2 regions of the Elizabethkingia bruuniana genome follow, and region 1 is predicted to be linked to the other one. Evidence: riboswitches for the same ligand, from Rfam matches in the RefSeq annotation. Region 1 holds a riboswitch; the other holds the start of a gene.
What was found. Region 1 has a riboswitch for cobalamin ahead of metE (5-methyltetrahydropteroyltriglutamate--homocysteine S-methyltransferase). Riboswitches for the same ligand answer to the same signal wherever they lie in the genome.
Positions count from the first base shown of each region.

Region 2: it holds a riboswitch for cobalamin, as region 1 does, so the genes downstream of both, AYC65_RS07390 (TonB-dependent receptor plug domain-containing protein) here and metE (5-methyltetrahydropteroyltriglutamate--homocysteine S-methyltransferase) in region 1, are expected to answer to the same signal.

Region 1 covers NZ_CP014337.1:2,613,875-2,619,086, forward strand. Annotated here, with positions in the region: gene metE (5-methyltetrahydropteroyltriglutamate--homocysteine S-methyltransferase) at 1-1,681, opposite strand, end outside; cobalamin riboswitch at 1,831-2,008, opposite strand; gene AYC65_RS12135 (Lrp/AsnC family transcriptional regulator) at 2,151-2,630, shown strand; gene pruA (L-glutamate gamma-semialdehyde dehydrogenase) at 3,626-5,212, opposite strand, start outside.
Region 2 covers NZ_CP014337.1:1,582,487-1,587,698, forward strand. Annotated here, with positions in the region: gene AYC65_RS07380 (SusC/RagA family TonB-linked outer membrane protein) at 1-2,323, opposite strand, end outside; gene cdd (cytidine deaminase) at 2,655-3,140, shown strand; cobalamin riboswitch at 3,148-3,321, shown strand; gene AYC65_RS07390 (TonB-dependent receptor plug domain-containing protein) at 3,424-5,212, shown strand, end outside.

The DNA of each region.
Region 1 (5,212 bases):
ATTTGGAAGTTAAAGACTGTGCATACTGAGACCAGAATACCGTTAAAGGCTCCGGACGCGAAACATCACCATAAATTACCGGCGGCTTTACACAACGGCTTCCATAGCTTTGTACCCATCCGTTTTCTGTGAAAGCAAAACCTTTCAGCTGCTCCCCGAAATACTCCACCATGTCATTTCTTTCGAATTCTCCATGTACCAATACATCGATACCGATTTTCTCCTGACGTTGGATGGTATTTTTCGTTTCTTCTTTCAGCAAATCAGTATAACGTTCTGCAGATATTTCTCCCTTCTTAAACTGTGATCTCCAGCTTCTCACTTCTTTTGTCTGTGGAAAAGAACCAATAGTTGTAGTAGGGAATAAAGGCAGTTTTAATATTTCCTGCTGTTGTACTTTACGTTGCGTAAACGCAGACTGACGGGATACCGGTACAGCATCCAGTGCATCCATTTGCTGTTGCACTTTCGCATCATGAATCAGCGTCGAAATTCTTTTATTTTCTATAGCTTTTTTATTCTCCCCGAAAGCAACTAGACTTTCAGCAGAAGGATTTTCTGAAGACAGATCTCTTAGTAGTGCTACTTCTTTTATCTTCTGCTTGGCATAAGCCATCCATTGTTTTATTTCCGCTGGTAAGCTTTCTTCTTTTGTTTCCAGATCCAAATCATATGGCACGTGTAACAACGAACTGGACGGTGCAATCAGTATACGTTTCTCCCCTAGTTGCTCTTTTGCCTTTCTGATTAGTTGAAGTGAACTTTCAAAATCATTCTTCCAGATATTTCTTCCGTCCACAACCCCCAGAGAAAGTTTCAGATTCTCAGGTATAGCCGCCAGTATATTTTCTAACTGCTCAGGCTTTCTTATCAAATCCACATGCAATGTATCTACAGGTAAGGATAATGCTAAAGGCAGATTGTCTTCCAAGCCTTCAAAATAAGTAGTCAGGATAATTTTTAGGTTCGGAAGTTCTTTCTGAATTTTAGCATATACAGCAGTATAGGCTTCTTTTGCTTTATCTGTAAGATCCAGCGCTAAGAAAGGTTCATCGATTTGTATATATTCTGCTCCATGAGATTGTAAAGATTTCAGGATTTCCAGGTATACCGACAACAGATTATCAATGAGGTCCAATTTTTCAAAACCTTCTTCTTTTTCTTTCCCTAATAATAAATAAGAAACCGGTCCTAATATTACAGGCTTAGCATTTATTCCTATCTGCCTGGCACCTATAAACTCATTGATAATCTTGTTGGATAATAATTTAAAACTCTGTCCTTTACTGAACTCCGGCACAATATAATGATAGTTGGTATCAAACCATTTTGTCATCTCCATAGCTGTGATATCCAAGCCATCTTTCTGGTAACCACGTGCCATTGCAAAATAAAGATCCAGCTCGTTGTTTGCTTTATTCAGGATTACATCGTGGTAACGCTGCGGAATAGCTCCCAAGGTAAGCGTCATATCCAATACATGATCGTAAAACGAAAAATCGTTAACCGGAATAAAGTCTATACCTGCTTCCTGTTGTAATTTCAGATTTTCATTGATAATTCTGCGGCTTACATCCAGTAATTCTTTCTGAATAATCTTTCCGGACCAATACTGTTCACAGGCTTTTTTCAGCTCTCGCTTTTTCCCGATACGCGGGTAACCCAGGTTGTGTGTTTGCATTTTATTATATTTTATTAGTTATCTCCTGTATTTACAGCCAGACAACTCTCACACGCCTATAGGCCGTAAGCAGTAGTATAAGTCCATTGTCTGCGGATAATCCACAAACTAAAGTACTGTAAGACCACAACTCCAAATCGCGAGAGTAGTTGCCTGTTCAGAAATTGGCAGGTCTCCTGACTTATACCATTTTATCCTCCTTCCCGCATACACAGTGGATCGTGGATAAAACTTTGTAAGGTATTCACAGTTGCGCGACAGCTCATGATTTTCACATGATTCCCTTTTCATTTACTATTAAGTAAAACCAGTTTCTACAGATCTATTTTTATTTTTCACAAAGTTAGTTTAGCCAATTTATATTCCATAATAACAGGTTAAATTCAGCATAATAAATTACAAATAGTATTTATCCAGAATATTATTCTTTCAATGGTAAAATATTGTACCTTTAACCAAAAATTATTCTATGCTTCAACTGGATGATACCGATTTACGCCTGCTGAAAATCCTTCATAATGACTCGAAACTTACCGTAAAAGAATTGGCAGCACAGGTAAACCTGTCTCCTTCTCCGGTTTTTGAAAGAATCAGACGAATGGAGAAAGAAGGATATATCAAGAAGTATATTGCCATTTTGGACGCAGAGAAACTGAATCAAGGACTGATTGTTTTTTGCAATATCCGGTTAAAGCAGCATGACCGTAATATCGGCCATACTTTTGTCGATGATATTCACAATATTGATGAAGTGGTGGAATGTTATAATGTCTCCGGTGATTATGATTTTCTGCTAAAAGTTCATGCACGGGATATGAAGCATTATCAGGATTTTGTTTTCAACAAACTGGGGTCACTTACCAGTATCGGAAATACACATAGTACTTTTGTAATGGCTGAAGTAAAGAATACGTACGGCGTACAGCCTTTTGAAGGTAGAGCATTATAAGTTGTAACCTGGTTTATTTAACCACAAAGGCACAAAAGTAATGTTTGTATATCACAGTTTTCAGGGCACAAAGACTTCACGTGAAGGTAAAACTATTTCTACCATTTAGAAATTAAGAAAATTAAGTTCTCAACAGTCATTGCTAGGTGTTAGCAACTTTGCACTCCTTTAAAACAGTATAACAGGAAATAAAACCTCGCGTTTAGAAAAGTTTATAAACACAAAGGCACAAAAGTATTATTAACATACCACTGATTTTAGGATATCAAGGTTTTATCTAGAGGTAAAATTATTTTCACCATTTAGATATTAAGATAATCAGTAGCCTTGTCAAGGTTTAAAACCTTGACAAGGCCATAAAGAATAAAATATTGTGAAGCAATTCGTGTCTTAAAAATATAACATGCATAAACCTGTTTTGCGCCTTAGTGTTAAAAATAAATTCCTTGGCGAATTTGCGATTAATTCTAAACTATCTTAATTCCTTAAAGTTTAAAAAGAGATCTCGATACAAAATCATTCTCTGCTTCACTACTAATAATTTCACTCGAACTGACGACATGTACTTTCAAAATAGGTAATCCCATCACTTCGAGTGCGGAGCAAAGTGACGTGTATCGAGAAGTTGTTTAACTACAAGGGAGCAAAAGTATTGTTGGTATATCACTGCTTTTAGGACGCAAAGATTTCACCTGAAGGTAAAATTATTTTCATCATTTAGGCATTAAGATAATTATCAGCCTTGGCAAGGTTTAAATCCTTGCCAAGGCTATAAAGAATCAGATATTGCGAAGCAATTCGTGCCTTAGCCAACATTCAAAAAGTAAAAGTTATTTGTGCCTTAGTGTTAAATATAATTCCCAAACAGATTAAACACATTTACGCTTTTGCAACTAACAGTTATAACTTCATAACATCCATAACCTTTATAACCTTTTTATTAAAACAAAAAAGCCCCGGAAATCCAGGGCTCTTATAATATATTTGGTTGAATATTAACCTAAATAAGGGTATTTGTAGTCTTTTGCCGGAACAAAAGTCTCCTTAATACTTCTTGCAGATACCCAACGAAGAAGGTTCATTTTAGATCCTGCTTTATCGTTAGTACCAGAAGCACGGCTACCACCGAAAGGCTGCTGACCTACTACTGCTCCTGTTGGCTTATCGTTGATATAGAAGTTACCGGAAGCATTTTCTAATGCTTTGTAAGCTTCGTTGATTGCATAACGATCTTGAGAGAAGATAGAACCTGTTAATGCATATGGAGAAGTACTGTCTACTAACTGAAGTGTTTCAGCCCATTTCTTGTCTTCATATACATAAACTGTTAAGATTGGTCCGAAGATCTCTTGCTCGATACTTTCGTAGTGTGGGTTTGTTGTTTCGATAACAGTTGGGTGTACAAAGTAACCTTTCTTATCATCGCACTTACCACCGATAACTACCTCAGCATCTTTAGCTTTCTCAGCTCTGTCGATGTAACCTTTACACTTATCGAAAGAGTTTCTGTCGATTACTGCATTTACAAAGTTAGACGGATCTTCAGTAGTTCCTACTTTGATAGTCTTCATTTGTTTTTCCATTACCTTCTTCACATCTTTCCAGATAGATTTAGGAATGTAAGCTCTGGAAGCTGCAGAACATTTCTGTCCTTGATATTCGTAAGCACCACGTACTAACGCTGTAGCCAAAGCTTCAACATCAGCAGACGGGTGAGCCATTACAAAGTCTTTACCACCAGTTTCACCAACGATTCTTGGGTAAGATTTATAGTTATGGATATTGTCACCAATCATTTTCCACATTCCCTGGAATACTTTTGTAGAACCTGTGAAGTGAAGACCTGCAAAATCAGGGTGAGCCAATACTCTCTCAGCTGTTTCTTTGCCATCAGTGAAGATCATGTTGATTACACCATCCGGTACACCAGCTTCTTTGAATACTTCCATAATAACGTGTGCAGAGTAAGCCTGCTTATCAGATGGCTTCCATACCACAACGTTACCCATCAATGCCATACATGATGGTAAGTTAGCAGAAATAGCTGTAAAGTTAAACGGCGTTACTGCAAAACAGAAGCCTTCTAAAGGTCTGTATTCAGCTCTGTTCCAAATTCCTGCATCAGATATTGGCTGCTCAGCATAAAGCTCAGTCATAAACTCTACATTGAAACGCAAAAAGTCAATTAATTCACAAGCTGCATCAATTTCTGCCTGATGAACATTCTTAGACTGTCCGATCATTGTAGCTGCGTTGATTCTGTCTCTGTAAGGTCCGGCAATAAGATCTGCCGCCTTCAAGAAGATCGCTGCTCTTTGCTCCCATCCAAGGTCATTCCATTGTTTTTTAGCTGCTAATGCTACTTTAATAGCCTCATCAACATGCTTCATAGTTCCCTGGTGGTAAAAGCCTACAGTATGTTTGTGGTCGTGTGGTGGATGGATTGTTACTTTTTCTTTAGTCGTAACGTTTTTCCCACCGATAACCATTGGAATTTCCAGTTCTTCAGCATACATTTTTTTGTATGTAGCGATCAGGCTTTTCACTTCTTCAGAGCCTGGAGCGTAAGTTTTTACCGGTTC
Region 2 (5,212 bases), 1.0 Mb from region 1:
CATCTAAAATAAGCGCTCCGTTTGCATTCTTTTTCCAGGTATAACCATAGAAACTATCAGTACGTTCGTTAAGTTTTATATTATTATAATTGTCTCGTCCCTGATAGATTTCAGTGATCTTCTGAACCGACTTGCTCCAGTTAAGTAAAGACTTCCACTGGAAATTTCTATTCTTAATAGGTACAAGGTTTAGGGATATATCTACACCATTTGTGGTATATTTATTTCCGTTTACCACTTCTGTAGCAAAACCAGATGTCTGTGAGCCCGGGAATCTCAGAATATTATTATAATCCAGTGTATTGTAATAAGCTACATCCAAACTAATTCTGTTATTCAGCATACCGATATTTAAACCAGCTTCATAAGATCTTGTTTTCTCAGGACCTATGTTTCCTTCTTTGTTTAGTACTGATGGATAAGTGTAGTAAGGATTTCCATTAAAGGTATTACCACCATTGTTAAGGTAATAATTACGAATAGCATAAGGATCAAAATCATATGCAATCTGTGCCCAAGAACCATAAAGTTTTACAATATCGAATGCTTTTGGCATTGGGATTATATTATTCAGCAGCAAACTGAAGGATGCAGACGGATAGAAATAAGATCTGTTGCTTTTTGGTAATGTAGAAGACCAGTCATTTCTTCCTGAAACATTCACAAATAAAGTTTTATAGAACTCTAAATCCACAGTACCATAAGCACTATAAATTAATTTCTCGTTGATATTATAGTCACGGGTTAAAGGCTTTATCGAGTTATCGAAAGAATATATTCCGGGAACTTTTAATCCGTCTACAGATGTTATGTCATCTTTATACTTATAGTAGAATCCTGATCCTCCGGCATTAACTGTTAAGTTAATATTGTCTGTAATAGCCTTGTTATAGGTAGCAAGGACATCGTAGTTCAGGTTTATAGTTTTAGAATTTGTTACTCTGTAACGGCCATTTCTTGGAGCATCATAATTAAAATAAGAATATGGACTCTTTAATTCGTTTTTAGTATCATTTTCTACATAGGAAATTTTACCTTTCACTGTGAATTCATCAGATGCTTCATAGGTCAATCCTGTCTGGGCGCTATAGACATCAGTAGCAACACTGTTTTTAAAGTTTTTAGCACCAAACCAAGGGTTATTATACCATGCGTAGTTCCAGTTTGCTTGTTGATAACCCTCTCTTCCTTTTACCCAAAGGTTATTTTTCAGGTCTCTACCATCTACGTCACCGCCCATCCAGATAAGTATAGTATACATATGCCCGCTCGGGTCATAGTTATAGTTAGGCATACTTGGTGTAGTTGTTCTGTTATAAGCCAATTTTGTATTAAAACTTAACTTATCTGTGATGTATGTATTACTGGAGAAGTTAGCTCCGTATTTTCTAAGATAAGACTCAGGAATTCTGTCATCAAAATTCATGAAGTTTCCGGAAAGTCTGTAAGTGTCTTTATTATGTTTATAATTAACTGCGAAGTTTGTATTATTAATAAACGAAGGCGTCAAAAATGTATTCAGGTTATCATGGTAAGTCCAGTCTGTAGGTACTCTTTCGTATCTTGATTTATCATTATACGGAGTATTGGTTACATTACCATACCACGGAATTACCTGGCCAGTTTGTTTATCCAGTATTGGGCTGTTCCACTGAGCAAGCTTTCTTCCGGGAACAAATTTTGGTCCCCAGATCATATCTCCGTCATTGATACCCCCATCGGCACCATCCCAGAACTCATATTTACCGTGAGAACCGTTTCCGTATTCTGTTTGTGTTTTTGGAAGGTTTGTAAAACCAGCTGTAAACATAGTGTTCTGACCAAATTCAACTGTAAATCCACTTTTCTTAGCGCTTTTGGTGGTTACCAGAATGGCACCATATCTACCTCTGGAGCCGTATAATGCAGATGCCGTAGCTCCTTTTAGTACGTTAATGTTCTCGATGTTAGAAGGATCCAGTGCCTGGAATGTTTTGTCGTCTACAATAACGCCATCTATTACAATAATAACGTTAGAGTTTCCGCGCAATGTAAAAGTTGGTTTTTGCTGCATTCCCGGAGGGTTGGAGACATTAAGCCCGGCAACCTGTCCTGCAAAAAGATTTCCTACGCTTGGTGTGGTTACAGTTTCGAATTGTTTGGTATTGATTTCCTGAGTGGAATAACCAATTTTCTTTGCTTTTTTACCAATTCCCAAGGCGGTAATTACAACTCCATCAATGTTCTTCTCTTTCTGTTTCAGTGTATCTTTTTTACTAACTTCCTGTGCGTAAGGCAGAAAAGGTAATAATACAACTGAAGCAGATAATAATACTCGTTTCATTCAGTTTTTTTGCAAAAGTATCCCTCGTATTTTAAGTTAATATTAACACCTGTTTAGCATTTCATTAACTTTATATTTGGAAAATAGTGCAAAAACAAAGGTTTATAAAATATAAAATATCCTACTCTCTATATATTAAATTTCATTAAAACAGTATCAATTGATCTAATTTTCGGAGACGAAAGAATCATAATAATACTATAATTATCTTTTTTCTGGATTTGCAAATGCCTGATTTCCTTTCTATGTGCTGATTAAAAATGCAGGCTTTATTATAATAGTTTGTATTTCGATATTTATGAGTAATTTTACCTCCCTTTATTTGTAACGAATGAAACAAGATTTAAACATTCACTTTGAAGTTTATAAAAACATATCGGAATTAGACGATATCGAAAAGAAGCTATTCGAAACAGCTTCTGAAATCCGTAAAACAGCTTATGCTCCCTACTCGGAGTTTTTTGTAGGATGTGCAATCCTTCTTGAAAACGGCGAAATTATTGTTGGTAATAATCAGGAAAATGCAGCTTATCCTTCAGGATTATGTGCGGAAAGAACTGCTATATACTGGCTGGCAGCAAACCATCCCGGACTTGAAATTAAAAAAATATTTGTAGTTGGCGGCCCAAAAAATGAGGCAGCTGATAATAATATTCCAATTCCACCATGTGGTTCATGCAGACAATCTATATTAGAATATGAGAGTAAACAAAGCTCCCCTATTGAAATTTATTTTGCGTCTACACAGGGAAAAACTGTTAAATGCTACAGTGTAAAAGATTTACTTCCTTTTTCCTTCGACAAAAACTATCTATAACTTTCTTATATTTGCAAAAATTTCAGGTTCGGCATTGTCCGATGAAAAGGGAATCTGGTGCAACACCAGAGCTGTCCCCGCAACTGTAGATCACTGAAGTATTTCTGTACAAAGCCACTGTAATTACGGGAAGGCACAGAAATGTGAAAGCCAGGAGACCTGCCTGAAACTATAATTATTAATTAACAACTTTCGGAGGAAAAGCTTGAATTATAATCTGCCCTAGATACTCAGGGTTGTTTATTCTTATTTCTCCGGATACAGTATTAGCTAAATTTTATTCATGAATAAAAAACTATTTGTAATCGGAGCACTCCTTATTGTTGGTTCCGGATTATACGCTCAGGAAGAAAAAAGTGGTCAGATTGAAGAAGTAACTATTGCTTCTAAAACCCCGCAAAAACTTTATAAAACGGGCAAAAATGTCACCCTTATTTCAGCTAAAGACCTGGAAAAGTATAAAGGACAAAACCTCAGTGATGTATTGGACCAGGTTGCCGGTTTCCAGATTACAGGTAATTTCAACAATGCTACTGAACCTAAACTAATGAAGATTAGAGGCGGGAAAAGTGCTAATGTAGTTATATTATTAGATGGTGTTCCGTTAAGAGATGTTACAGGGAATGATTATACTGCAGCAGATCTTCGTTTACTGGCTCTGGAAAGTGTTGAAAGTATTGAGGTCCTGAATGGCGCTTCTTCTGTATTATATGGATCTAATGCTACTGTATCGGTAATCAATGTAAAAACAAAGAAAGCATCACAAAAAGCTATTGAAGGAGCTCTTACTGCAAGAGCAGGTTCTTATGATACATATGCACAGGATGCAGCATTAAGAGGAAAGATTGATAAATTTAATTATCAGGTTAATGCCTTCAATGAAAAATCTCAAGGATTATCTTCTGCTAAAGGCGATAGTACTTTTGATAAAGATGGTTGGGAAAAGCAAAATCTTTCTGCTGGTGTAGGTTACTCAGGGAATAATTTTGATGTTAACATCAATAGTGGCTGGAATCACAATCTTTATTTATACGATACAGGAGCTTTTGCTGATGGCCAAAACCGTGGAAATGATAAACAGTTCTATGTAGGAGGTAATGCTAATTACAGATATAACAATGGTAAGATTGTATTCAATACCCGTTATACAGATGTAGACAGATTAGGACAAAGTATGAAAGGCTCTTCTTATCAGGATCAGTTCTCTTACAATGGTAAAAACTTTATTGCAGAACTTTATAATAATTATAAAGTAAATGATTATTTCAACTTTACAGTTGGAGTACAGTATGAAGACCAGAAGATGAGTTCAAAATCTCTTCCATTTGGTAAAGAAAACATGGAGGAAGTACTGAAAAGTGGTGATACGAAGCTTCATAGTTTTGATGCCTATGCCAACTTTAATGCAAACTATAAAGGTTTTAACTTGGATGCAGGCGCCAGAATGACTGATAACTCTAAATTTGGAAATCACTGGGTTTATAGTGTAAATCCTTATTACATAAAAGAATTCAGCGATACTTATTTTAAGATTGGTTATTCCTTCGCTACAGCATTTATTGCACCTACCCTATATCAAAATTACGGATCACTTCCTTGGACTTTACCAAACCCTGATCTAAAACCAGAAAGAAACCAGTCTCATGAAATTGATTTAAGTTTTGGTAAAAAAGACAGAAGTTTAAACTTTAATGTAAGCCTATTCCAGAGAAAAGAAAAAGATGCTTTCGCTTATGTATCTAATCCTGATTATACGGGAAGCTTCCAGAATATAGACGAGAATAAAGTAAAAGGATTTGAAATTGGATTCGACTATCAGATCATTGATATGGTTAAATTTGGAGGGAACTATAGCTTTGTAGAAAAAGATAAAGAAGCAACAATGCTACGCCAGCCAAAACAAAGGGTTAACTCTTATGTAGAGGTGAAGCCTTTTGCATCAACAAGAATTACAGTTTCTCACCAGTTTGTAGGTAAGAGAAATGATGCATACTATGATTCTGTCTCATTTAGTACCAAAAATGTTAAAGTAGCAGATTTTAATTTGTTCAACCTGAATATCAATCAGAAGA